4 regions of the Saccharopolyspora halophila genome follow, and region 2 is predicted to be linked to each of the others. Evidence: riboswitches for the same ligand, from Rfam matches in the RefSeq annotation. Region 2 holds a riboswitch; each other region holds the start of a gene.
The links. A riboswitch is a leader RNA that binds a small molecule or an ion and turns the genes downstream of it on or off. The one in region 2 is predicted to bind cobalamin.

Region 1: it holds a riboswitch for cobalamin, as region 2 does, so the genes downstream of both, ABD289_RS21860 (ribonucleoside-diphosphate reductase subunit alpha) here and ABD289_RS19195 (HoxN/HupN/NixA family nickel/cobalt transporter) in region 2, are expected to answer to the same signal.
Region 3: it holds a riboswitch for cobalamin, as region 2 does, so the genes downstream of both, ABD289_RS14720 (ABC transporter substrate-binding protein) here and ABD289_RS19195 (HoxN/HupN/NixA family nickel/cobalt transporter) in region 2, are expected to answer to the same signal.
Region 4: it holds a riboswitch for cobalamin, as region 2 does, so the genes downstream of both, metE (5-methyltetrahydropteroyltriglutamate--homocysteine S-methyltransferase) here and ABD289_RS19195 (HoxN/HupN/NixA family nickel/cobalt transporter) in region 2, are expected to answer to the same signal.

What each region holds. Positions count from the first base shown of each region.
Region 1 is NZ_BAAARA010000021.1:201,147-206,920, reverse strand. It holds gene ABD289_RS21880 (ArsR/SmtB family transcription factor) at 47-835, opposite strand; gene ABD289_RS21875 (hypothetical protein) at 984-1,586, opposite strand; gene ABD289_RS21870 (hypothetical protein) at 1,743-2,204, opposite strand; gene ABD289_RS21865 (TetR/AcrR family transcriptional regulator) at 2,277-2,960, shown strand; cobalamin riboswitch at 3,378-3,591, shown strand; gene ABD289_RS21860 (ribonucleoside-diphosphate reductase subunit alpha) at 3,721-5,774, shown strand, end outside.
Region 2 is NZ_BAAARA010000015.1:158,848-164,621, reverse strand. It holds gene ABD289_RS19210 (TrbL/VirB6 family protein) at 1-338, shown strand, start outside; gene ABD289_RS19205 (hypothetical protein) at 335-577, shown strand; gene ABD289_RS19200 (DUF1876 domain-containing protein) at 1,068-1,337, opposite strand; cobalamin riboswitch at 1,517-1,642, shown strand; gene ABD289_RS19195 (HoxN/HupN/NixA family nickel/cobalt transporter) at 1,724-2,779, shown strand; gene ABD289_RS19190 (precorrin-8X methylmutase) at 3,029-3,631, shown strand; gene ABD289_RS19185 (sirohydrochlorin chelatase) at 3,628-4,533, shown strand; gene cobA (uroporphyrinogen-III C-methyltransferase) at 4,514-5,725, shown strand.
Region 3 is NZ_BAAARA010000008.1:448,919-454,692, forward strand. It holds gene ABD289_RS14715 (FecCD family ABC transporter permease) at 1-764, opposite strand, end outside; gene ABD289_RS14720 (ABC transporter substrate-binding protein) at 800-1,834, opposite strand; cobalamin riboswitch at 1,891-2,092, opposite strand; gene ABD289_RS14725 (alpha/beta fold hydrolase) at 2,222-3,178, shown strand; gene ABD289_RS14730 (hypothetical protein) at 3,421-3,624, opposite strand; gene ABD289_RS14735 (hypothetical protein) at 4,023-4,346, shown strand; gene ABD289_RS14740 (SAM-dependent methyltransferase) at 4,403-5,266, shown strand; gene ABD289_RS14745 (DUF4177 domain-containing protein) at 5,317-5,517, opposite strand; gene ABD289_RS14750 (ADP-ribosylglycohydrolase family protein) at 5,606-5,774, opposite strand, start outside.
Region 4 is NZ_BAAARA010000021.1:193,653-199,426, reverse strand. It holds gene metE (5-methyltetrahydropteroyltriglutamate--homocysteine S-methyltransferase) at 1-2,073, opposite strand, end outside; cobalamin riboswitch at 2,190-2,411, opposite strand; gene ABD289_RS21845 (VOC family protein) at 2,457-3,227, opposite strand; gene ABD289_RS21840 (acyltransferase) at 3,292-4,092, opposite strand; gene ABD289_RS21835 (hypothetical protein) at 4,298-4,876, opposite strand; gene ABD289_RS21830 (AMP-dependent synthetase/ligase) at 4,900-5,774, shown strand, end outside.

The DNA.
Region 1 (5,774 bases), on a different contig from region 2:
CGAACGTCCAGCCCTCGCAGGAGAAACCCGGCCTCGAGCCCGGACCTCACTCGGGTTCCGGGAGCGCCTCGCCGGTCTCGAGCAGGGTCTTGAGGCTGGCGAGCAGGGCGGGCCAGCCCTCGCTGACGGACGCGCGCACGGCGCTGCCCGGTTCGAAGCCGTCGTGGACCACGGTGAGCTTGACCAGTTCCCCGAGCTGTTCGATCTCGTAGGTGACCTTGGACAGCGGTTCCTCGGCCGCCTTGGCCATCGTCTCGGCGGGCAACCCCGCGGCCTCGCCGAACTCGGCGGTCATCAGGTGCCAGGTGTAGGAGAGCCTGCGGGGCGGATCGGCCTCCAGCACGACCTGCTTCGGGTCGGCGACGGTCAGCCCGAACATCTTCCAGCTCATCTCCGAGCCCACCGCCCAGTCGGTCTCGAAGGTCACGCCCCAGTACCGCTCGGTGAAGGCCGGGTCGGTCAACGCCTGCCAGAGGCGCTCCGGGGTGGTCTTGATGTAGGTCGTGTAGACGAATTCCTCGCTCATCGGCTGCTGCTCCAATGCCGTCTTGAGGTCGGCGAGCGCTCCCGCCCGCGCGCGGTCGTATCGACTGATCCAGCGGTCGGCGATGGCGTTGATCGGCACGGCGTTGAGGTGGTGCAGCTTCTCCCTGCCCCGCCACCGCGTGGTCACCAGGTTCGCCGCCTCCAGCACCGCGAGGTGCTTGCTGACCGATTGCCTGGCCATGTCCAGCTCCTGGCACAACTCGCGCAGGGTCTGCCCGTTCCGGGCGTTCAGGCTGTCGAGCAACCGCCTCCGGTTCGGATCAGCCAGCGCCTTGAACACCTCGTCCACGCGACAACTCCAATATGCAACCATCCGGCTGCCTAAATATAGGCAGCCTTCCGGCTGCACGTCAAGCGGCGCAAGTCGACGCCTTCGCGGCCCCAAAAAGGAGTGGCCCGGTCGCTTCCGGGAAGCGACCGGGCCACTGGACGCCGGATCAGGAGATGGTCACCTCGCTGGGCAGTTGCAGCGTGCCGCTGAGCGTCGCGCTGGTGCCGCCATCGCAGAAACCGCTCTCGCTGATCGGGAACGACTCGTTCGAGTTGGCGGTCAGCTGATGCGTCCCGTTGTCCCAGCCGTTGCCGGGCACCGCGACGTTGTCCACCGTGATCTCGCAGACCCCGCCGATGTCGACGGTCGCGCTGGCCTGGCTGATGTCCACGCTGGTGGTGCCGGTCGCCGCCGCCAGCCACTGACCGGACGCGGTGACCGTGGTGGTGGCCGAGGGCATCAGCGTGTTGGTGCAGTTGGTGATGGTCGGCGGTGCCGGGTTGCCCGCGGAGTCCACCGTGCCCGCGACCGCCGGGTCACCACCGGTGGGCGCGAGGACGTTTCCGTCGACGGTGCCGCATCTGACCTCGGTGCCGCTGTTCGAGCGCATGACCAGTTCCGATCCGCTCGCCAACGCGACCGGCTCCACGGTGTCCTGCGGATTCCACTGCACGGCCTGGGTCGTCGCGGCCTGCGCGACCGAGCCGCCCGCGAGGGCAAACGCCGCGATCATCGCCGCGCCGAGGGTCCTGTATCGACCGGTGTTCATCCCGTCCTCCTGTCGTCGAGGCACGCCTCGCCCGGCGGCAGCGCAATTCGCGCCTGCCGCGGAATGGTTTCGGTGTTCGTCGCCGATTCGAGGCCGCGCCGGGTGAAAGTTATAGAAACACGTATGTTTCCAAAGCGCAACGAAGCCTCGAGCCGGCTATGCGTGCCGTGCGCGAGCGGCTGCGGACAAAAGCGGGGTCAAGCGAGTGAGCTTATGGGCCAAACGAGTGTGGTCGACGGTTTCCCTGCGTAGCTCCTCGCGAATGATCTCGCGCACGGCGCCGACCACGAATTCGATCTTGGTGCGATGTTCCGGCTCGCCGCAGACCACGATGAGCTCGGTGATGGTGCTGGTCATCCGCTGCCTGGCGGCCAAGGCAAGGCTTTCCAACTCGGGATGGGCGCAGTTCTCCCCGCCGCCGAAGTAGATCCGCGCCGCTGCCGGATTCTCGGCCAGCCAGGTGATTAGCGCCTCGACGACGGCCGCGTACCGATCCGCGCAATCGCGATTCTCCGAACACGCCCGGCTGCAGGCTCGATACCACTCCTCGATCGCCGAGCGAAACGAGGTCGAGGAATCCGAAATCGAGTGATCGCGTTCGCTTTCCGGAAGGTGCACGCGGGCACGGTAGCGGGCCGGTAGCCTCGTCGAAAGGACTTGCCCTTCGATGACGAGCGAGGTAGCAGGCAGGTGAGCGCCAGGGTTCCGCGGGAGCCGCGGAAGTTGCCGCCGGGCAGGCACGGGATCCCGGCGGACGAGGTCGCGGGCGACCAGCGGGGACGAATACTCGCCGCGGTCGTCTCCTGCGTCGGCGAGTCCGGTTACGCCAAGGCCACCGTCGAGGACTTCATCGGCCGCGCCGGCGTTTCGCGGAAGACCTTCTACCAGCACTTCGCCAACAGGGAAGCGGCCTTCCTCGCCGCCTACGACGAAGTGGCCGAGCGGGTCACCTCGGCCGCGCAGAAGGCCTACTCCGCCCAGGACGATCTGGTGGCCAGCGCTCGCGCCGCCCTCGAGTGCACGCTGCGCGAACTCGCGGCGGACCCCGACGCGGCCGTGCTCGGCATCGTCGAGGTCTTCGCCGCAGGCCCCAAGGCGCTGGAGCGGCGCAGCGAGATCCTCGGCCGCCTGACCGACCTGATGACCGAGCAGACCAAAGATCTGCCGGAATCCGCGCCCGGCCCGAACTTCACGGCCGAAGTCGTGGTGGGCGCGGTCCTCGAGGTGCTGTACAACCGCGTGCGCCGCGGCGAGGCCCGGCAGCTCCCCGAACTGCTCCCCGACCTGCTCTACTGCGCCATCGCCCCGTTCGTCGGCCACGACCGCGCCGCCGAGGAGCGAACCGCACAGCTCCACCAGAGCGCCCGGAGCTGAACGCGCACCCATCCCGCCGAGCACGCGTCGTGTTCGGCGCTCAGCGGTCCGAAAGACCACCACGCGCTGGCTTCATCCGGCTCCACCTCGGGATGCCGACCTCCCGCGACGAGCCGGTACATCCGACACCACGGCCGGTCATTCTGCGGCCCCAAATGACATCGACGGCGACGGGGACGGTCGTTGTAACGAGTAGCTGCAAGAGCACAGCCCGCAAGAGCGGCGCGGGCGGTGGGCTCCTCTTCGCCCTGGAGCGTCGATTCACCCGAGCATCCAACACGGCATGCGTCGAAACGCGCCGCCTTGACGACGATGCGGGGCCGCCATCTCCGCCCCCGCCCGGCACTCGGGAACTCACCAATGCCGCATCGCGACACGCGCATATAGGCATCCGGGGCATCTCTACCCCCAACATGTAGAGTGATGCGTGCTGGTGGTTCACCGGGCCGAACGGGCTCGGTGTGGCAACAGGGAACCCGGTGCGATTCCGGGACTGCCCCGCAGCGGTGAACGGGAACGACCGCCGTCAACGGCACTGGGCGCGATGCGCCTGGGAAGCGACGGCCAGTAGGACCGGCCATTCGGCCGGCCGCCCGTGAGTCCGAAGACCTGCCACCGGCGCGCGCACGAGAGGTGCGCGCCAGTCCGGGACCTCGCGGGAGGGTCCGCGCGGACGCACGACGGCGGATCGCGCCGTCGTGCTCGCGTGCTCGCCGCCGGTTCCGGGCGTGCCTTCCGAGCTCGCGAGGAGAGAGTCCCGGTGACCGAGTCGCCCACCGCAACACCAACCGCTCCCCCGATCACCGTCCGATACCCCGGCGGCGAGTTCGCCCCGCTGGACTGGCATCGGGTGTCCACAGTGGTCGAGCAGGCCTGCGCAGGCCTCGCGGACGTGCGCCCCGAATCCGTGCTGGCCGAGGTGCGCCGCAACATCTACGACGGCATCGCTCGTGCGGAGCTCGCCGAGGCGCTGACGTTGTCGGCGCGCACGCTGGTCGAGACCGAGCCGAACTACTCGCAGGTCACCGCACGGCTTCTGCTGGACAACCTGCGCGGCGAGGCGCTGACCTCGCTGGCGGGCAGGCAGCAGGAAGCCGATCAGGATCAGATGCGCACGCGCTATGCGGAGTACTTCGCCGATTACGTGCGTCGCGGGGTCGAGCTGGGGCAGCTGGACCCCGAACTGGCCGCTTTCGACCTCACCAGGATCGGTGCGGAGATCGAACCCGACCGCGATCTGGCGTTCGACTTCCTGGGCCTGCAGACGCTCTACGACCGGTACCTGCTGCACCACGACGGCATCCGCTACGAACTGCCGCAGGCGTTCTTCCTGCGAGTCGCGATGGGGCTCGCGCTGCGCGAGGACGACCGCGAGGGTCGCGCCATCGAGTTCTACCGGCTGCTCTCGTCGTTCGACTTCATGTGCTCGACCCCGACGCTGTTCAACGCGGGAACCACTCGCTCCCAGCTGTCCTCGTGCTTCCTGACCACTGTGGACGATGATCTCGGAGCGATCTTCCGCTCCTACCAGAACAACGCGCTGCTGGCCAAGTACTCCGGCGGCCTGGGCAACGACTGGACCCCCGTGCGGGGAATCGGTGCGCACATCCGCGGCACCAACGGCGAATCGCAGGGCGTCGTGCCGTTCCTCAAGATCGCCAACGACACCGCGGTGGCGGTCAACCAGGGCGGCAAGCGCAAGGGGGCCGTGTGCGCGTACCTGGAGACCTGGCACATCGACGTCGAGGAGTTCCTCGACCTGCGCAAGAACACCGGTGACGACCGGCGTCGCACGCACGACATGAACACCGCCAACTGGGTTCCCGACGAGTTCGTGCGCCGAGTCGAGGCCGACGAGCAGTGGACCCTGTTCTCCCCCGACGAGACGCCTGACCTGCACGATCTGTACGGCAGCGCGTTCGCCGAGCGCTACCGCGAGTACGAGGCAGCCGCCGAGCGCGGCGAGATCCGCGTGCACAAGCAGGTGCGGGCCGTGGACCTGTGGCGGCGGATGCTGACCCTGCTCTTCGAGACCGGGCACCCGTGGATCACCTTCAAGGACCCGTGCAACCTGCGTTCCCCGCAGCAGCACGCGGGCGTGGTGCACTCGTCGAACCTGTGCACCGAGATCACGCTCAACACCAGCGCCGACGAGGTCGCGGTGTGCAACCTGGGCTCGATCAACCTCGCCCGGCACGTCACCCCCGACGGCCTGGATCGCGAGCGCCTGGCCGCCACCACGCGCACCGCGGTGCGCATGCTCGACAACGTCATCGACATCAACCTCTACACCATCGACGAGGCCCGCGATTCCAACCTGCGGCACCGCCCGGTGGGTCTCGGCTTGATGGGCTTCTCCGATGCGCTGCTGCGCCAGGGCATCGCGATGGCCTCGCCGCAGGCGGTGGAGTTCGCCGACCGCAGCATGGAGGAGATCTCCTACCACGCGATCTCGGCGTCGTCCGCGCTCGCCGAGGAGCGGGGGAGCTACGAGTCCTTCGAGGGGTCGCTGTGGAGCCGGGGCGTGCTGCCCATCGACTCGCTGGACCTGCTCGGTCGTTCGCGGGGCGGTGACGAGTTCGACCGATCGACCGCGTTGGACTGGGATCCGCTGCGAGAATCGTTGCGCGCCAACGGGATGCGCAACTCGAACGTGATGGCGATCGCCCCGACCGCGACCATCGCCAACATCTGCGGCGTCGGCCAATCCATCGAACCGCTGTACCGCAACCTGTACGTGAAGTCGAACATGTCCGGCGATTTCACCGTGGTGAACCCGTACCTGGTCGAGGACCTCAAGCGCGCCGGGCTCTG
Region 2 (5,774 bases):
CGGTTGAGAACGTGGGTGAGGGCGCGGGTTCGGCGGTGAAGGACGTCGGCTCGGGTGCTGGTGGTGCTGTGGAGAGCGTCGGCGAGGGCGCTGGCGAGGCGGCCGAACAAGTGGGCAGCGGAGCCGGTGAAGCCGTCGAGGACGTCGGTAGCACCGCCGAAGAGGTCGCCAAGGGAGCGCGTGACGTGGTCGGTGGCGAAAGCTCCGATGAAGAGGGCGGTTCCGAGGAGAAATCGACTGGGAAGCGCCGCTCGACGGGGGATTCCGGCCGCAGGACCCGCCGCAGCAGCGGCCGAGACGGCCAATCGAGCCGACCGAGCAAGGAGCGACGCCGATGACGGACGAAGACGACGCGGACGTGATCTTCACCAGCACCGTGCGTGCCGACGAGATCACCTTCCACGAGGTGCCCGAAACCGGGGTCGAGTTTCCCGGGGACACCGACGACCGCTCCACCTCCGGGAGCGATCGCACCAACCTCCCGGACCAGGTCCGCCCCCACGTGACCTACCACGCCATCCAGGTCGACTACCGGATCAAGGCGTACCTGGACCAAGCGGAGCGTCCTGACCGCTGAGCAGCGGCCGGTTCCGCTCGGACGATGCGCACCAGCGGGCGAACCGCTGCTCGACTGCCACGTCCGCGGAGCAGGAACACGGCTTGGTCGTGTCCACCAAGTACGTGCGCATAGCCGGCCAGGGCGCGACCCGTTGGCGAGTGACTTCGAGTCCGCGAACCCACTTCGAGTCCGCGAACCCGGTGGGGCGCCCTTCTCCTCGCCGGGCGGCGATGACGCTCGCCCGTGGCGGGCCCCGTGATCATCCGGCGTCACCGGCTCCGGACCGCCCCAGCGGGGGATCCTCACGCAGCATCGGACCCCGGCCGCGGAGCGGGGGTGCACAGCCTCGTGGCCGAGGGCCCAACGCCGCCGCCTCGTAAGGACCGCAAGCCAGGGGCGGTGTGCCGTGCGCAAGGCACCGTCGCCGTTCCCGTCGCGCTGACCCGCCTACCTCCACGGCGCGAAACGCCGGGTGTTCGCGGATCTGCGACACCTTGATCGGTCGCGGTCAGGCGGGCAGGTGCACCCTGCGGTGCAGCCGGTCGCCGATGTCCTGCGAGGCGTTGTCCAGCAGCTTGTGCGCGAGCTCGAACAGGGCCCTGGCGATGGCGATCTCGTCGCCGATCTGCGGGACCTCCGGATCCTCCGGGTGCCGCCGCGCGGTGCCGTGCCCGTGCAGCGGTTGCCCGTTCGGTGTCATGAAGCCGACGTCCGCGGTCGTCTTCGCGCCGGCCTCCACGACCTGCAAGTTCAGCGTGATCGAGTGCGTCTCGTTCATCGTCGCCTCCTGGTGCCGCTCTGAGCGGGCCGCTCCTGGAGAGCGGCCTCGGCACCCGGTTACCCAGATCACACCGGCCGCAAGCGGAGGCTGCAGAAAGCCGGGTCACGGACCGTGATCGATTTCACCAGGTTTGACCTCGGACGGTAGATCAGGCAAGGATGACCGAGCCGACAGGGCAGGAACCCGGTGCGAATCCGGGACGGTCCCGCCACTGTGACCGGGAAGTGGCCCCCACCTATTGCCACGGCTGTGACCAGCTGGAAGGCCGGGGGAACGCGTTCGGCCCGGGAGTCAGGACACTGCGCGTCGGCTCCGCGCCGCGAACCCGCGGCGCGCGGACACCGAGCCCCTCGGGCGGGAGAACCCAGGAGGTCGGAGATCCCATGATTCGGGATGCCGAAGAGACCAGCCGAGATGCCGGCTGGGGCGCAGCGGAGCGCCGCAAGGCGGCGGTCCTGCTCGCCGCGATCGGAGCACTGCACCTGCTCGGCTGGGGTGCCTACCTGCTCCACGTCAACGCCTTCAGCGCCGCGGGCGGTCTGGCCGCCGCGGGCACCACGGCCTACCTGCTGGGCCTGCGGCACGGATTCGATGCCGACCACGTCGCGGTCATCGACGACGCCACCCGGCTGCTGATGCAGCGCGGCAGGCGCCCCGTCTCGACCGGTATGTGGTTCGCGCTCGGCCACGCCAGCGTGGTGATGCTGCTGGCGTTCGCGGTGGCCTTCGTCGCCGGGCCGGCCGCTCAGCGGTGGGCGGAGCAGACCGGGATGCGCCTGGCGACCGGGGTCGACGTGCTGGTCGTCCTCGTGCTGACGACCCTCGCGGTGCTCAACGCGCTCGTGCTGCGCGATGCGTGGCGGTTGCTGCGCCGCGCTCGCCGCGGCGAGATCGACGAGGGCGAGGTCGAGCTGGTTCTCGGCCGCCGCGGCTTGCTGGCCCGCTTGCTGCGCGGCCGGATGCAGGGCGTCGCCCGCTCGTGGCACCTGTTCGGCATCGGGCTGCTGTTCGGCCTGGGGATGCAGACCGCCACCGAGATCACCGTGCTGGCCATGGTCTCGCCGACCGGACAGCTGTCGGCGATCGCGGTGTTGAGCCTGCCACTGCTGTTCGCCGCGGGCATGTGCACCGTCGACAGCGTGGACGGAATGCTGATGTCGCGGGCCTACACCTGGTCGATGGCCCAGCCGTTGCGCCGGTTGTGGGTCAACGTCACCACCACCGCGCTGACGGTCGGGCTCGCCGCGCTCGTCGCGTTCGTTGTCCTCTGCGGACTGCTGGCCGAATCGGGGATCGACTTCCTCGGCGGAATCGCGGCGATCGCCGATCAATTCGAGTTGCTGGGCTACCTCACCTTGGCGCTGTTCCTCGTGGTGTGGGCCGGTGCGGCGCTGTGGTGGCGATTCACCGCCCGCAAGAGCAGCCCGAAAGCCATCTGACGAAGCCTAAGGAGATGTTCAGTTTGCCGTGTGCGTGGCGGTGCGGGCGGCGGAACCGCCGTGTGGCCGCGGGATTCGCTCCGTGAGCAGTCGTCCTGCGCGGCGTCGCGGCTGTTCTCGCAGCACGACGCGTCAGAACCCGCGGCGGTGCGAGTCGAGTCCCGCACCGCGTGCGGCTCCGCCGCATTCTGCAAGGACCCCGAAAACCCGCCGCGCGGCGGCGAAAACGGAAGAGCAATGAGACGCGCAGTGCACCCGATCGAAACCGAGTCATACCGGATCATGCGGTCCCGGGCCGACTTCGCCCACTTTCCGCCGCTGACCCGTGCGGTCGTGGAGCGCGTCGTGCACACCACCGCGGATCCGAGCTGGACGGGCGAGGTCGTCGCCGACGAAACCGCCCTGCAGCGCGGCAGGAGCGCCCTGCTGGCCGACGCCCCGCTGATCAGCGACGTGCGAATGCTGGCGGCAGGAGTGACCGCCCGGCCGGTGGAGATCGGCCTGGACCTCCCGGGCGTGACCGAGGCGGCTGAGGCCGAAGGCCTGACCCGCTCGGCGGCGGGCATCCGGCTGGCCGCCGAGCGCTACCCCGCGAACGCGGTGTGGGCGGTCGGCAACGCGCCGACCGCGCTGATGGAATTGCTGCGCCTCGCCGAGGCCGGGGACGTCGAACCCGCGCTGATCATCGGGGTGCCGGTGGGTTTCGTCGGCGCCGTGGACAGCAAGGCGGCGTTGCGCCGAAGCGGCCTGCCGGCCGTGAGTACGTTGACCGAGCGCGGTGGCGCGGCGATCGCCGCGGCCGCGATCAATGCCCTGCTCTACTGGGCAGAAGAACCTGGAGGTAACCGGTGACCGAACCACTGCTGGTCGTAGGACACGGCACGGTGGACGAGCGAGGAGTGGCCCAGTTCCACTCCTTCCTCGAGCGGCTGCGCGCGCGGCTGAGCGCGGCCGGCGTGGACAGCGCGGGAGGCTTCATCGAGCTCTCCGCGCCCGCGGTCACCGAATCCTGGGCCGAATTGGCCGAGAAGGGGCACCGGCGGATGGCGGCCGTCCCGCTGGTGCTGGTCGCCGCCGGTCACGGCAAGGGCGACATCCCGGCGGCGCTGGAGCGCGAGGTTCAGCGGCACCCGGGCACCTCGTACGTCTTCGGGCGCCCGCTGGGCCCGCACCCGATCCTGCTGGACCTGCTCGCCGAGCGCATCGCCGAGCAGGTGCCGCGCGAGGAGTGGGCCGAGACCGCCGTCGTGCTGGTCGGTCGCGGCTCCACCGATCCCGACGCCAACGCCGAGGTGTGCAAGGTCTCACGACTCTTGCAGGAGACCTGCGGTTTCGAGACGGTTGAAACTGCGTACATCTCCCTGGCATCGCCGGACGTTCCTGGCGGGCTGGACCGAGCTCGCAGGCTCGGGGCCAAACGAGTCGTCGTTGCCCCGTACTTCCTGTTCGACGGTGTGCTCCCGCAGCGCGTTGTCACCCAGGCCCTCGAGTTCGGCAAGTCCGCACCGGAGCTCGAGCTCCACGTCGCCGGATACCTGGGAGACTGCGACGCCCTGGTGGACCTCGTCGTCGAGCGCTACCACGAAGCCCTGCAGGGCGACATTCGGATGAACTGCGACACGTGCGCGTACCGGGTGCTGTTGCCGGGATTCGAGGACAAGCTAGGGGCGCCGCAGACCCCGCACCACCACCCTGATGACCCGACCGGACACGGTCACGCACACGGACACGCACATGGCCACTCAATCGGATAAGCACTACCTCGCCGGGCTCGACCTCACCGGACGCCGGGTCGTCGTGGTCGGCGCAGGCCCCGTCGCGCAGCGGCGGCTGCCCCGGCTGATCAGCGCGGGCGCCATCGTCGAGGTGATCGCTCCCGCGGCGACCCCGGCCGTGGAAGCGCTGGCGGACGCGGGCGAGATCACCTGGCACCAGCGCGAATACCGCGACGGCGACCTCGGTGACGCCTGGTACGCGGTCGCGGCGACCGCGTACCACGCGGTCAACGCCGCGGTCGGCGCGGAAGCGGAGCGCCATCGCGTGTTCTGCGTGCGCTCGGACGACGCCAGCCAGGGCACGGCGGTGACCCCGGCGGTCGCCGAGCACGACGGGCTGCTGCTCGGCGTGCTCGCGGGCGGCAAGCCGCGGCGCAGCGCCGGTGTCCGCGACGCGCTGCTGGAGGCGCTGCACTCCGGCGTGGTCGACGAGCACGCCGAGGCGCCCGCGCCCGGTGTCGCGCTGATCGGCGGGGGGCCCGGCGCGCCGGACCTGGTCACGGTGCGCGCGCGGCGGCTGCTGGCCAAGGCGGACATGGTGCTCACCGACCACCTGGCGCCGCGCGAGCTGCTCGAGGAGCTCGGCTCGCACGTGGAGGTCGTCGACGTCTCCAAGATCCCCTACGGCCGCGCGGCCAACCAGACGGTGATCAACGAGACGCTGATCGAGGCGGCGCGAGCTGGCAAGTTCGTGGTGCGCCTCAAGGGCGGCGATCCGTACGTGTTCGGCCGCGGCTTCGAGGAGCTGCTGGCCTGCGCCGAAGCGGGCGTCGCCGTGACCGTCGTACCGGGCGTGACCAGTGCGTTCGCCGCACCGGCGATGGCCGAGGTGCCGGTGACCCACCGCGGCGTGGCGCACGAGGTCGTCGTGGTCTCCGGGCACGTCGCCCCGGACGACGAGCGATCTCTGGTGGACTGGCCCGCGCTGGCGCGGCTGAGCGGCACCCTCGTGCTGCTGATGGCGGTGCAGCGCATCGAGTCCTTCGCCGAGGTCCTGATCAAGAACGGTCGCCCGGCGGACACGCCGGTGGCGGTCATCCAGGAAGCCAGCACCGAGACGCAGCAGTCGGTGCACACCACGCTGGCCCAGGCGGCCGAGGACGTCCGCAACGCGGACGTGAAACCGCCTGCGGTCGTGGTGATCGGGCCCGTGGCGGGCCTGAAGCACTGAGGGGATGTTTCAGTTTCGGGCTTGGCGGAACCCGACGCGTCGGGTCGCG
Region 3 (5,774 bases), on a different contig from region 2:
GCTCCCGAGGAGCTCACCAGCACCGCGGTCAGCAGCGCGGTCACGCACAGCAGCACCAGCCGCGTGCGGGCCACCCGCACGCCGAGCGTGGCAGCGGCGTCCTCGCCGAAGGCGAACGCGTCCAGCGCACGCGCGTGACCGGCGCACACCAGCATGGTCAGCACCAGCGCCCCCGCGCACAACCCGACCTCGGTCCAGCTGGAGTTGCTCAGCGAGCCCAGCAGCCAGAACAGCACGGCGCGGGTGGTGTTCGCGTCGGCGGAGGTGAGCACGATGAACGAGGTCAGCGCCGAGAACAGCTGCATCGCGGCGACGCCGGAGAGCACCACGCGATCGGTGGTTCCGCCGAGCACGTGGCTCAACCACAGCACCAGCGCGAACGAGAACAGCGCACCGCCGAACGCGCCCGTCGACAGCGACAGCGCGCCGCCGCCCACCCCGAGCACGATCACCAGCACCGCACCGGTGGAGGCCCCCGAGGACACACCCAGCACGAACGGGTCGGCCAGCGGGTTGCGCAGCAACGACTGCATGATCGCCCCGCAGACCGCCAGCCCGGCGCCGCAGATCGCGGCCAGCAGCGTGCGCGGCAGCCGCAGGTTCCACACGATGCCCTCGCGGATCAGCGACAGCTCCGAGGCCGCGAGGCCGAGCCGGTCGGCGACCACCGCCCACACATCACCGACCCGCAGCTGCGCGGGGCCGATCGTGATCGCCACGGCGATCGACAGCAGCAGCGCAACGATGCCGCCGACCAGCAGCAGCGGTAACCGGAAGTGGTCGCGCACGTGCGCGGCCCTCACTCGGACAGCCGGAATTCGCGCAGCTTGGCGGCCACCTTCTCCGCCCCGGTGACCGTGCGGATGGTCGGGTTCATCGCCTGTCCGCTCAAGGTGACGTAGCGCTTCTCGCGGACGGCGGTCATGTTCCGCGTGACCGGGTGCGATTCCAGGAACTCGATCTTCGCGCGGGCGGATTCCGCGGTCTGCGAGTCGCGGGTCAGGTCGCCCAGCACCAGCGCGTCCGGATCGCGCTCAGCCACGACCTCCCAGTTGATCTGCGGCCACTCCGCGCGGGTGTCGTCGAACGCGTTCTCGGCGCCGAGCTCCCTGGTGATGATGCCGGGCGCTCCGCAGCAGCCCGCGATGTAGGGCGATTCGGAGTTGGCGAACCAGTACGCCACGGATGTGTCGGGAGCTGCGAGCTCGCGGGTGGCGCGGTCCATCCGGCCGCGCAGCTCGGCGACCAGCCGCTCGCCCCGGTCCTCGACGCCGAAGAGCCGGGCGAGGTCGCGCACCTCGTCGTAGATCAGTTCCATGGTCAGCGGCTCGTTCCGGCGCCCGTCGCCCGAGCCGCTGTTGTCCTTGACGCAGTCGGCCGGGGACAGGTAGCTCGGCACGCCCAGCTCGGCGAACTGCTCGCGCGTGGCGACACCGCCGGTGCCCAGCGTGGATTCGAAGGAGGCCGTGACCAGGTCCGGTTCGGCGGCCAGCACCGACTCGTAGGAGGGCCGGTCATCGGCGAGCCGGGGAACGCCCTCGTTGGCCGCGGCCAGGTCTTCGGGAAGCGGATCGGTCCACATCGCGGTGCCGGCGATGCGGTCGGCCAGCCCGAGCGCGAGCAGGATCTCCGTGCTGCCCTGGTTCAGCGAGACGACCCGCCGCGGCGGCGCCTCGACCTCGGTGCGCTGGCCGCAGTTGTCGACGACCTGCGGGAATCCGGGTGCGGAGCGCTGCCGTTCCTCGCTCCCGGCACCCGCGCCGCAGCCGGCGAGCGGGACGAGCAGTCCGAGGACGAGCGGTAAGGCAAGACGATGCCAAGCGATCAAGCGCACGAACGTTCCTTCGCGTCAGGGCTCTGCACGCGGAGCCCGGTTGCCATGGCAAACCCGGATCGAGCCGGGGGCCAGCAGGTCTTCGGACTCGGGGTCTTCCGGACGGAACGCCTTCCCAGGGCTGCGATCCGCGACGATCTCGGATCCCCAGTGGCCTCGTGCTCCGCCGTCCCCCACACCGCTGCGCGTCAGTTCCGGATTCGCACCGGATTCCCTGTTCACGGGGTACGTGAATCGGCTGGCTTCGCGAAGTTATCACACGGCCGTGCAGGTTGATCGTCTTTGTGACCTGCCCCGCCGTTGGCTCCGTCGGCGAAATACACCATTTCCGAACACGTTCGGCGTTGTGCTAACTACGATCGGTGACGACGTCGACCTGGAGGAGAGATGACGAAGCGAGCACGTCGCCAATGGGTGCTGGGACTCACCGCGGCGGTACTCGCCGCAGCCGTGATCGGAGCGTTCGCGCTGCGGACGCCCGCACCGATCGGGCACTGGAACAGCGCGGAGGGGCGTGCCGAGTTCCTGGCGGCCTACGACGCGGCGATGACCGACCTGCCCCGGCCCGCTGAAGTGCGCGACGTGCGAACGGACTTCGGCTTCGTCCGCGTCTACCGCTTCGACGGAGCGGGCGGCGAACCGCTCGTCCTGCTCCCGGGACGAGCGGCGGCCTCCCCGGTGTGGGCCGACAACCTGCCCTCGCTGCTGCGCATCGGCGACGTCTACACCGTCGACCTGCTCGGCGAGCCCGGGCTGAGCGTGCAGGAAGCCCCGATCACCGACGAGGCCGATCAGGCCGCCTGGCTCGACCAGGTGCTGGCCCGACTGCCCGAGCAGCGGTTCCACCTGGTCGGCCTCTCGATCGGCGGGTGGACTGCGGCCAATCTCGCGATCCACCGGCCACAGCGCGTCGCCAGGGTCACCCTGATCGACCCGGTCTACACCTTCGACGACATCCCGCTCAGCACGGCGATCCGGGCGATCCCGGCGTCCGTGCCCTGGTTGCCGAAGTCCTGGCGGGACTCGTTCAACTCCTACACGGCAGGCGGCGCGCCGGTGCGGGACGTGCCGGTGGCCGACATGATCGAAGCGGGAATGCGCTACTACTCGATGCGCCTGCCCCAGCCCGCGCTGATCGAACCCGATGAGCTGCGCGGCTTGCGGATGCCGGTGCTGGCGCTGATCGCCGGACGGTCGGTCATGCACGATCCGGACACCGCTGTCGCCACGGCCACCGACGTTCTGGTCAACGGCACGGTCGAGGTGTTCCCGGACGCCTCGCACGCGGTCAACGGCGAGCGTCCGCGCGAGGTGGCCGATGCGATCGATCGTTTCGTCCGATAGGGGCCCTTCAGCGTGCGGCGGCAGCCGCACGCGGTGCGGGGCTCAGCTCGCACCGCCGCGCGGGTCCTCAGGCGCCTTCGGGCCAGGACAGCCGCAGCGCCGCGCAGGCCGCTGCTCGAGTCGCGCTCCCGCAGCCCGACGACGTCTGCGGCCCGGCACCGCCACGCAAACCCCGAGCTGAAACATCTCCCACGAGAAGGGCCGGTGCACCGCGCGATGCACCGGCCCTCGGCTTCTCCGGGTCAGATCAGCTGAAAGATGTCGAAGGCCCCGGACAGCTGGCCGATGACCGCGATGGTGGCCGCGAGCGCCCCGAGCGCCGCCACCGTCAGCACTGCCATGACGACCAGGTACACGAGCGCCCTGACCGGCTTCGGCAGCTTGGCCACCGAATCGAAGTCGGGCAGCGTGAAGTGTGGTTCCTTACCGATCCCTGGTGCGGACATCCTGACTCCCCCGTCCTTGTCAGTTCTCTCGAACAGTTGCTTCTGATCGAGAGACGGAGCGCAACCCCAGCCAGTTGCGCCGTTTCGCATCACGAATTCGTCTCGGCTGGAAATCGATCAGATCGTCCAGCGCGGGCGACCCGCACGACTCCCGTCGGCCACCTCGGCCCGGCACCAATCATCCGCATCGAAGCCGTTGATCGCGAGCCGACCTGAAGAGGTGATCGCGCTTTGAACTCGGATCGTTACTCCGCGGGCCACCGGGCCCGGGCGGACGGACGACGCTGGTAGATCACGGTGTGGCACCGTTGGAACACCGAGCGACCAGATCAATTTTCTCACACGTGCCACTTCGATCTTCACTCGGGTCGGACAAGAGCGACACCGCCGATCGGGGAATGATCATCCGCTTCATCCGCCTCCGAGCGGCCGCTCTCGAATGGAAATTCGACATTCTGACCGAGCGGTGCGAACGGGATTGCGAAATTTCGCTGAACCCCCGAAAAGCGAGAAGCAACGATGCGGATACGACCGAACCGATCATTCACGACATCGGTCCGCGCAAAATGATCACGAGCGCGCTCCGAATCGATCACGTTCTGCCGCGGGGCGGCGAAAATGTCCTGATCAGCGCGCCTGACTACCCTCCGCAGGCGTCGGCTCAGCCTGATGGACTGGTGACCACTCCTCCGCTTAGTGGCAAACTGCGGCGCTACAGTTAGCGTGACGTGATCACTACGATCCGTCATGTCGTCGACCGATGGAAGGGGCGCACCTCGTGAGTCAGCCGAGGCCGGAAACGCTCACACCGGAGGGTGTGGACCTGGAACACCCGAACGTCGCCCGGGTCTACGACTTCTACCTCGGTGGCAGCGCGAACTACGCGATCGACCGGGTCTTCGCGGAGAAGGCGCTCGAGCGGTATCCGTTCGTTCGACCAGCCGCCATGGCCAACCGCCTCTTCCTGCACCGGGTGGTCCGCTACCTGGCCAAGCGGGGCATCCGCCAGTTCATCGACGTCGGCTCCGGCGTGCCGACCATGGGCAGCACCCACCAGGTCGCCGACGAGATCGTGCCGGACGCGCACTGCGTCTACATCGACAACGAGGCGGTTGCGGTCGCGCACTCGCAGATGCTGCTGGAGCGCGAAGACGTCACCGATCGGCACACCGTCATCCAGGCCGACCTCCGCGAGCCGGACTTGCTCTGGTCGAAGATCGCCGATTCGGGCGTGATCGACCTGGACCAGCCGGTCGCCCTGCTGCTGATCGCGGTCCTGCACGTCACGCAACCCGGCCCGGACGGCGAGGACGTCGGCCCGCAGTCGGTGGCCCGCTTCCGCGACCTGCTCCCGTCCGGCTCCTACCTGGGCATCACCCACGGAACCGACGACGACGTGCCGGAGTACCGCAAGCGCGAGATGTCCGACTTCGGCAAGATGTACGACAAGTCGGCGACCCCCGTGCTGTGGCGGTCGCACGCCGACATCGAGAAGTTCTTCGGCGAGCTGCCGATGGTCGAGCCCGGCGCGACGTGGATCCCGCTGTGGCACCCGGAGGAGAGCAGCGAGAACGCTCCCGAGATCGAATTCGATGCGCCCAACGACTCGGTCCTCTGGGCCGGTGTGGCGCACAAGCCCTGACGACGAACCCGCGGCCCGCCGCCGCTGGGACGGCGCGGGCCGCGGTTCGGCTACACCGGACGCTCGAAGGTCACCAGCAAGCCCTCGACGCCTCCGGGGCCGAGCTTGCCCTTCACGTCCGCTCCGGTGATCGCCTTGAGCTGCCAGCCCTCGGCGGCGTGCTCGTTGAGCACCTTCTCCAGCTTCTCGCCGGACATCTTCCCGCCGAGCCACTTCTCCCGAAGCTCGACGACCTTGTACTCGTAGGCCACGATTCCTCCCCAGCGCGACGGACCTCACCGGTCCAACGGTCACTCGCGCGCCGGGGTTCCACCACTCGGCGGCCCGCGCGCTCCCGCCTCACCAGCGCGGGTAGCGCTCGTCCCAGTTCTCCCGCTCCTCGTGCGGGTTTCGGCGGGAGAAGTGCCAGTAGAGGTCGTTGGCGACCTCCTCCAGGACGTCCCGCAGGTCGAGGGCTTCCACCCACTCCTCGGGGAGTCCTGCCACACCAGCTCGCGCACCGATCAGC
Region 4 (5,774 bases), on a different contig from region 2:
GCCGACGCCGCGCGCGTAGCCGACCGCGTTGAGGTCGTCGAGCACCTCCATCCGCGAGCGGGCCGCCTCGATGCTGGTCACGTCCGCGTCGAGAGCCACGATCGCGTCGATGACATCACCGAACTCCGAGTAGCACAGGTGGGTGTGGATCTGCGTGCCGTCGGAGATCCCGGAGGTGGCCAGGCGGAACGACTCCACCGCCCACTCCAGGTACGCAGGCCGGTCCGCCGCGCGCAGCGGCAGCAGCTCGCGCAGCGCCGGCTCGTCGACCTGCACCACGCGGATGCCTGCCGCCTCCAGGTCGCGGACCTCGTCGCGGATGGCCAGCGCGACCTGCCGAGCGGTGTCGGCCTCGGGCTGGTCGTCGCGGACGAACGACCAGGACAGCATCGTCACCGGACCGGTCAACATGCCCTTGACCGGCTTGTCGGTCAGCCGCTGCGCGCACCGGGCCCACTCGACGGTCATCGACTCCGGCCGGTGCACGTCGCCGAACAGGATCGGCGGGCGCACGCAGCGCGAACCGTAGGACTGCACCCAGCCGTGCTCGGTGGTGGCGAAACCGGCCAGCTGCTCGGCGAAGTACTGGACCATGTCGTTGCGCTCGGGTTCGCCGTGCACCAGCACGTCCAGCCCCAGCTTCTCCTGCAGCCGCACCACCCGTTCGATCTCGTCGCGCATCCGCCGCTGGTACTCGGCCAGGCCGATGCGGCCCGCGCGGTGCGCTGCGCGGGCCTTGCGCACGTCGGTGGTCTGCGGGAACGAACCGATCGTGGTGGTCGGCAGCGGCGGCAGCCGCAACGACTTCTGCTGCGCCTCAGCCCGCTCCCGGTAGTCGCCGCGACGGGAGTGCTCGGGACGCAGCGAGTCCACGCGCGCCCGCACGCGCTGGTCCCGGTTCGCGCTCGCCCGGGAGGCCACCGCCGCGCGAGCGTTCTCCAGTTCCCCGCGCACGCTCTCGCGACCCACGCGCAGCGCCCGGCCGAGCGCCACGACCTCGCCGACCTTCTGGCGCGCGAACGCCAGCCACTGCCTGACCTGCGGGTCCAGGTCGTTCTCGGCGTCCACGTCGTAGGGCACGTGCAGCAGCGAGCACGAGGTCGACACGGCGACGTCGCCGGCCAGTCCGAGCAGGGTGGCCGCGGTGGTCAACGCCCGGTCCAGGTCGGTGCGCCAGACGTTGCGGCCGTCCACGAGTCCCGCGACGAGCGTCTTGTCCCGCAATCCGCTCAGCGCAGGCAGCCGGTCGATCGCCGAGGCTCCGGCGACGAGGTCGACGCCGACGGCCTCGATCTGCGCCGCCGCCAAGATCGGCAGCGCGTCACCGAGATCGCCGAAGTAGCCCGCGACCAGCATTTTCGGGCGGTCGGAACGATCACCGAGCCTGCGGTAGGTGTTGCGCAGCGCCTCCAGCTCGGCGGGCGCGCGGTCGGCCGCCAGCGCGGGCTCGTCGAGCTGGACCCACTCGGCACCGGCCTTGCGCAGCTCGGCCAGCAGCTCCTCGTAGGCGTCGAGCAGCTCCGGGAGCTTGTCGATCGGCCGGAAATCGTCCGGCGCTCCATCGGCGGGCTTGGCCAGCAGCAGGAACGTCAGCGGTCCGATCAGCACCGGCCGGGTTTCCACGCCGAGCTTGCGGGCCTCCCGGAAGTCCTCGACAGCGGTCCGGTCGGACAGCGCGAACCGCGTCTCCGGGCCGATCTCGGGGACGAGGTAGTGGTAGTTGGTGTCGAACCACTTCGTCATCTCCAGCGGCGGCGCGGAGGCCGTCCCGCGGGCCATGGCGAAGTAGGTGTCCATCGGGCTCAGCCCCAGCTCGGCGTGCCGGGACGGGACGGCGCCGAAGGTGACCGCGGTGTCGAGCACCTGGTCGTAGTAGGAAAACGTGTTGCCGGGGACCGAGTCGAGCCCGGCGGCGGCGAGATCGCGCCAGGTGTCCGCGCGCAACCGCCGGGCCACCTCGCGCAGGTCCGCTTCCGCGCTTCGGCCTGCCCAGTAGCTCTCCAGGGCTCGTTTGAGCTCCCGGTCGGGGCCGATCCGGGGAAATCCGAGCACGGTGGATCCGATGAAGGTCAACGCTCTCTCCTCGCGAGCTAGACGTCAGCCGAGGCATCGCGAGGGCGCGGACCAGCGACGCAGGCCGCTGGAACGTCCGCCAGGTCCTCCCGCGAGACCTCGGACCACGCACACCGGCGGTGTGCGTACCGGTGGCAGGTCTTCGGACTCGCGGGCTCGTCCGGCCATCGCCGGTTCTCCTACCGGCCGTCGCTTCCCGGACGTGGTGTCCAGTGCTCATGACGGCTTTCGTTCCCGCTCACCGCTGCGGGGCAGTCCTGGACTCGCACCAGGTTCCCTCTTGCCTCACCGGGCCGCGTCTCGTGCGTCCCGGTGAACCACCAGCGGCGCCAGGCTAACCCGGCAGGCCGGTCCCGAACAGTCCCCCGCGGCGGGGATCTCGATCACCCGGAGGCCGGGCCGGATCCCACGCTGAATCGCGCGCCGAACGGATCGCGCGCGTTGGCCAACCGGCCGTAGGCCATGTCGAAGGCGTCGTCGGCACTGCCACCCGCCTCGCGGATGCGGGCGACGGTCGCGTCGGCGTCGTCGACCATGAACAGCACGCCCCACTCCGACTTCTGCGCCGACGGATCGCCGAGGATTCCGCCGATCTCGTGACCGTCCGGACGCCGCAGGAAGGTGAAATCGGCGCCCTCGAGCTGCGAATCGCCGTCCAGGGTGAAGCCGAAGACCTCCGCGTAGAACTCGCGCGCCCGCCCCGGCTGCGCCGTCACCAGGTCGTTGCGCAGCATGGCGTTCGGCTCGTTGACGATCTCGGCGCCGATGTGCTCGCCCGCTTCCCAGAGCGCGAAGTGGCCGCCGGTCGGGTCCTTGAACACGGCCATCCGGCCGTGCTCCATCACCTGCATGGTGTCCTGCAGCACCTCGCCGCCGGCGGACTTGGCCGTGTTCGCGGTGGCCTCGCAGTCGTCGACGGCGAAGAACAGATTCCACCAGTAGTCCACCGGATCGGGTTCGACGTTCTGCATCAGCGCCGCGACCGGCTTGCCGCGCAGCAGGCACATCGTGTAGTAGCCCACCTCGGCGGACCCCCTGGCGAACTCCCAGCCGAAGACGGTCCCGTAGAAGTCGATCGCCCGGTCCAGGTCCGGGATCGCGAGATCGATCCAGGTCGGCGTGCCTTCGGGTTGTGCCTGGCTCAGTTCTGGCATGACGTACCCCCTTGGTTGCTCTCACCTGGGACGGTAGTCATGCGCACCGACAGTCGCCGGATAATCAGTCCCCGAGCCGGCTGCGCTCCCGGGCTCGCGCGGCGGCCGCCGAAGTCTTGGGCATCTCGACGAGCCCGGTCTCCTCGGGCGCGGGCGCGGATTGATGAGCACCGGTCTCGCCCGTCTGATCGAGTCCGCCCGCCTGCTCGGGCCCGCGCGCGGCCGCGGGCTCCGCCACGACCTCGGGCGCATCGGCCGCACCGAAGAAATCGGACTTCGCCAGGGCGCCCCGCCAGGCGGCCGGCTCCCGGAATTCGTTGATACCGGTGACGATCACGCCGGGAGCGACGTCCTTGGTCACGGTCGCACCGGCGCAGACGTAGCTGCCGCGGCCGACGGTGACCCCGCCGATGACCTTCGCGCCCCAGCCGACGAACACGTGGTCCTCGAGCACCGGCGCGGCGTCCTGCGCCAGCGGCACGCCCGGCTCCAGTCGCCGGTGCACCAGGTCGCCGTAGACCTGGCAGTTCGAACCGATCTTGCTGCGCGCGGCGATCGTGGCCGCGCTGATCGCGCAATCGTCGCCGATGACGGCGTTGGCGCCGACCGAGGCGCGGTGGGTGAGCACGACGCGCTCGCCCACGGTCGCGCCGTCCTCGATCCAGCAGTAGGCGTCGAGGGTGCTGTCGTCGCCGAGCCGCGATTCCTCCCCGATGAGGCTGAAGTGCGCGACCTCGCAGCGCTCACCGACCGCGGCCAGCCGGTCGAGGCGGTCCCACTCGCGGCCTGGCCGGAACGGCTCGCCCACCCTGGCCGTGGAGGCGATCCACGCCGACTCCGCGATGTTCACGCGCTCCGTCTGCAAAGCTGCTCCCTCACACCCCGGCTACTGACCGCGCCAAGTCTAGAAACCGGCGCACCGAGTCGATCACCGCCCCCGCTACACGCCGATCGCCAGCCGTGACACCAGGTGACCGGACGCCGCTCGTGCGACCACGCGGCCGGGTCCTGCAGATCGGGGGTGCCGGCGGTCTGGTTGATCAGCGGAATCCGCAGCACCGAGCCGCAGTTCACCGCTTCCGCGAGCCGGCCAGTGACGTGCTCGGATCGGTCGGCCGCCGCGCGACGCCCAGCCGCAGGTGAGCACACCGCCGCAGATGGCCGGGTGCGGCGGATTCGTTCGGATTCGAGATCGGCGCCGCCATGCCGACGTCCTCGATCAGGATCCGGTCGTGGAACACCGGTTCGAGCGGTTTCGGGCGGTCGCCCGCGATCTCGCGGGATTCGCCCCCGCGGACGGTCTCATCTCGGACCCGGCCATTGCTCGTAGTCGGTCCTCGATCGAAGCGGTGGACGGCATCGCCTGCTTGGCGAGCTCGCCGGTCGCGGTGCGGGTCGGCCCACCGTCGATGAAGCGCCAGAAATCCACCCGTTCCGCCGAAACCGCTGAGGCCGGATTCAGCCACTCGCCCGAAGCCGCTCCAGCTCGCGCTCGATCCTTGCGCGCGCTGGTCACGGGCCAGGACGGCGCCGCAGGGAGGTGCCCCGGCCACCCACCGGCTCCCACTGGATGAAAGCGTTGGCCCGAACGGGCAGATTACGTTTTCAACTCCGGACCGGAAATCGTCTCGTCGCCGTTGCACCTGCACACCGGCTCGGTTAACTTCCCGCCATGGGTGCCGAAATCAGTTCCGAATTCCGCTCGATCCCCGACCTCCTCCGGTATCGCGTCCGGCAATCGGAAGCCGGCGAGGCATTTCGCTTCCCCGTCGACGGCCAATGGCACACGCTGACCTGGGGCCAGGTGTGGGAACGGGCACGAGCGATCGCGCTCGGCCTGCACTCGCTCGGCGTGGAGGCCGAGCAGCCGTGCGGAATACTCGCGAGCACCAGGGTCGACTGGATCCTCGCCGACCTGGGCATCCTGTGCGCTGGCGGGGCCACGACCACGATCTATCCGACCACCACGGCCGAGGGCTGCGCCTACATCGTCGCCGACTCCGATTCGACCGTGGTCTTCGCCGAGAACGACGAGCAGGTCGAGAAGCTGCGCTCGATGCGCGACCAGCTCCCGAACCTGCGCAAGGTCGTCACCTTCGACGGAACCTCCGACGGCAACTGGGTCATCACCCTGGACGAGCTCGAGGAACGCGGTCGCAGGCTGGCCGCATCCGAAGCGGAGCTGTTCGAGCGGATCATCGATCGGGTCGAACCCGAACAGCTGGCCACCCTGATCTACACCTCCGGTACCACCGGAAACCCCAAGGGCGTCCGCCTGGTGCACGCCAACTGGCTGTACGAGGCCGAGGCGATCCACCAGGTCGGCGAGCTCACCATCGACGACGTGCAGTACCTGTGGCTACCGCTGTCCCACGTGTTCGGCAAGGTGCTGCAGGTCGGGCAGCTGCGGGAGGGCTTCCCGACCGCGGTCGACGGGCGCGTCGAGAAGATCGTGGAGAACCTGGCGGCCGTGCGCCCGACGTTCGTCGCCGGGGCGCCGCGGATCTTCGAGAAGGTCTACAACAAGGTCGTCCTGCAGGCCAAGGA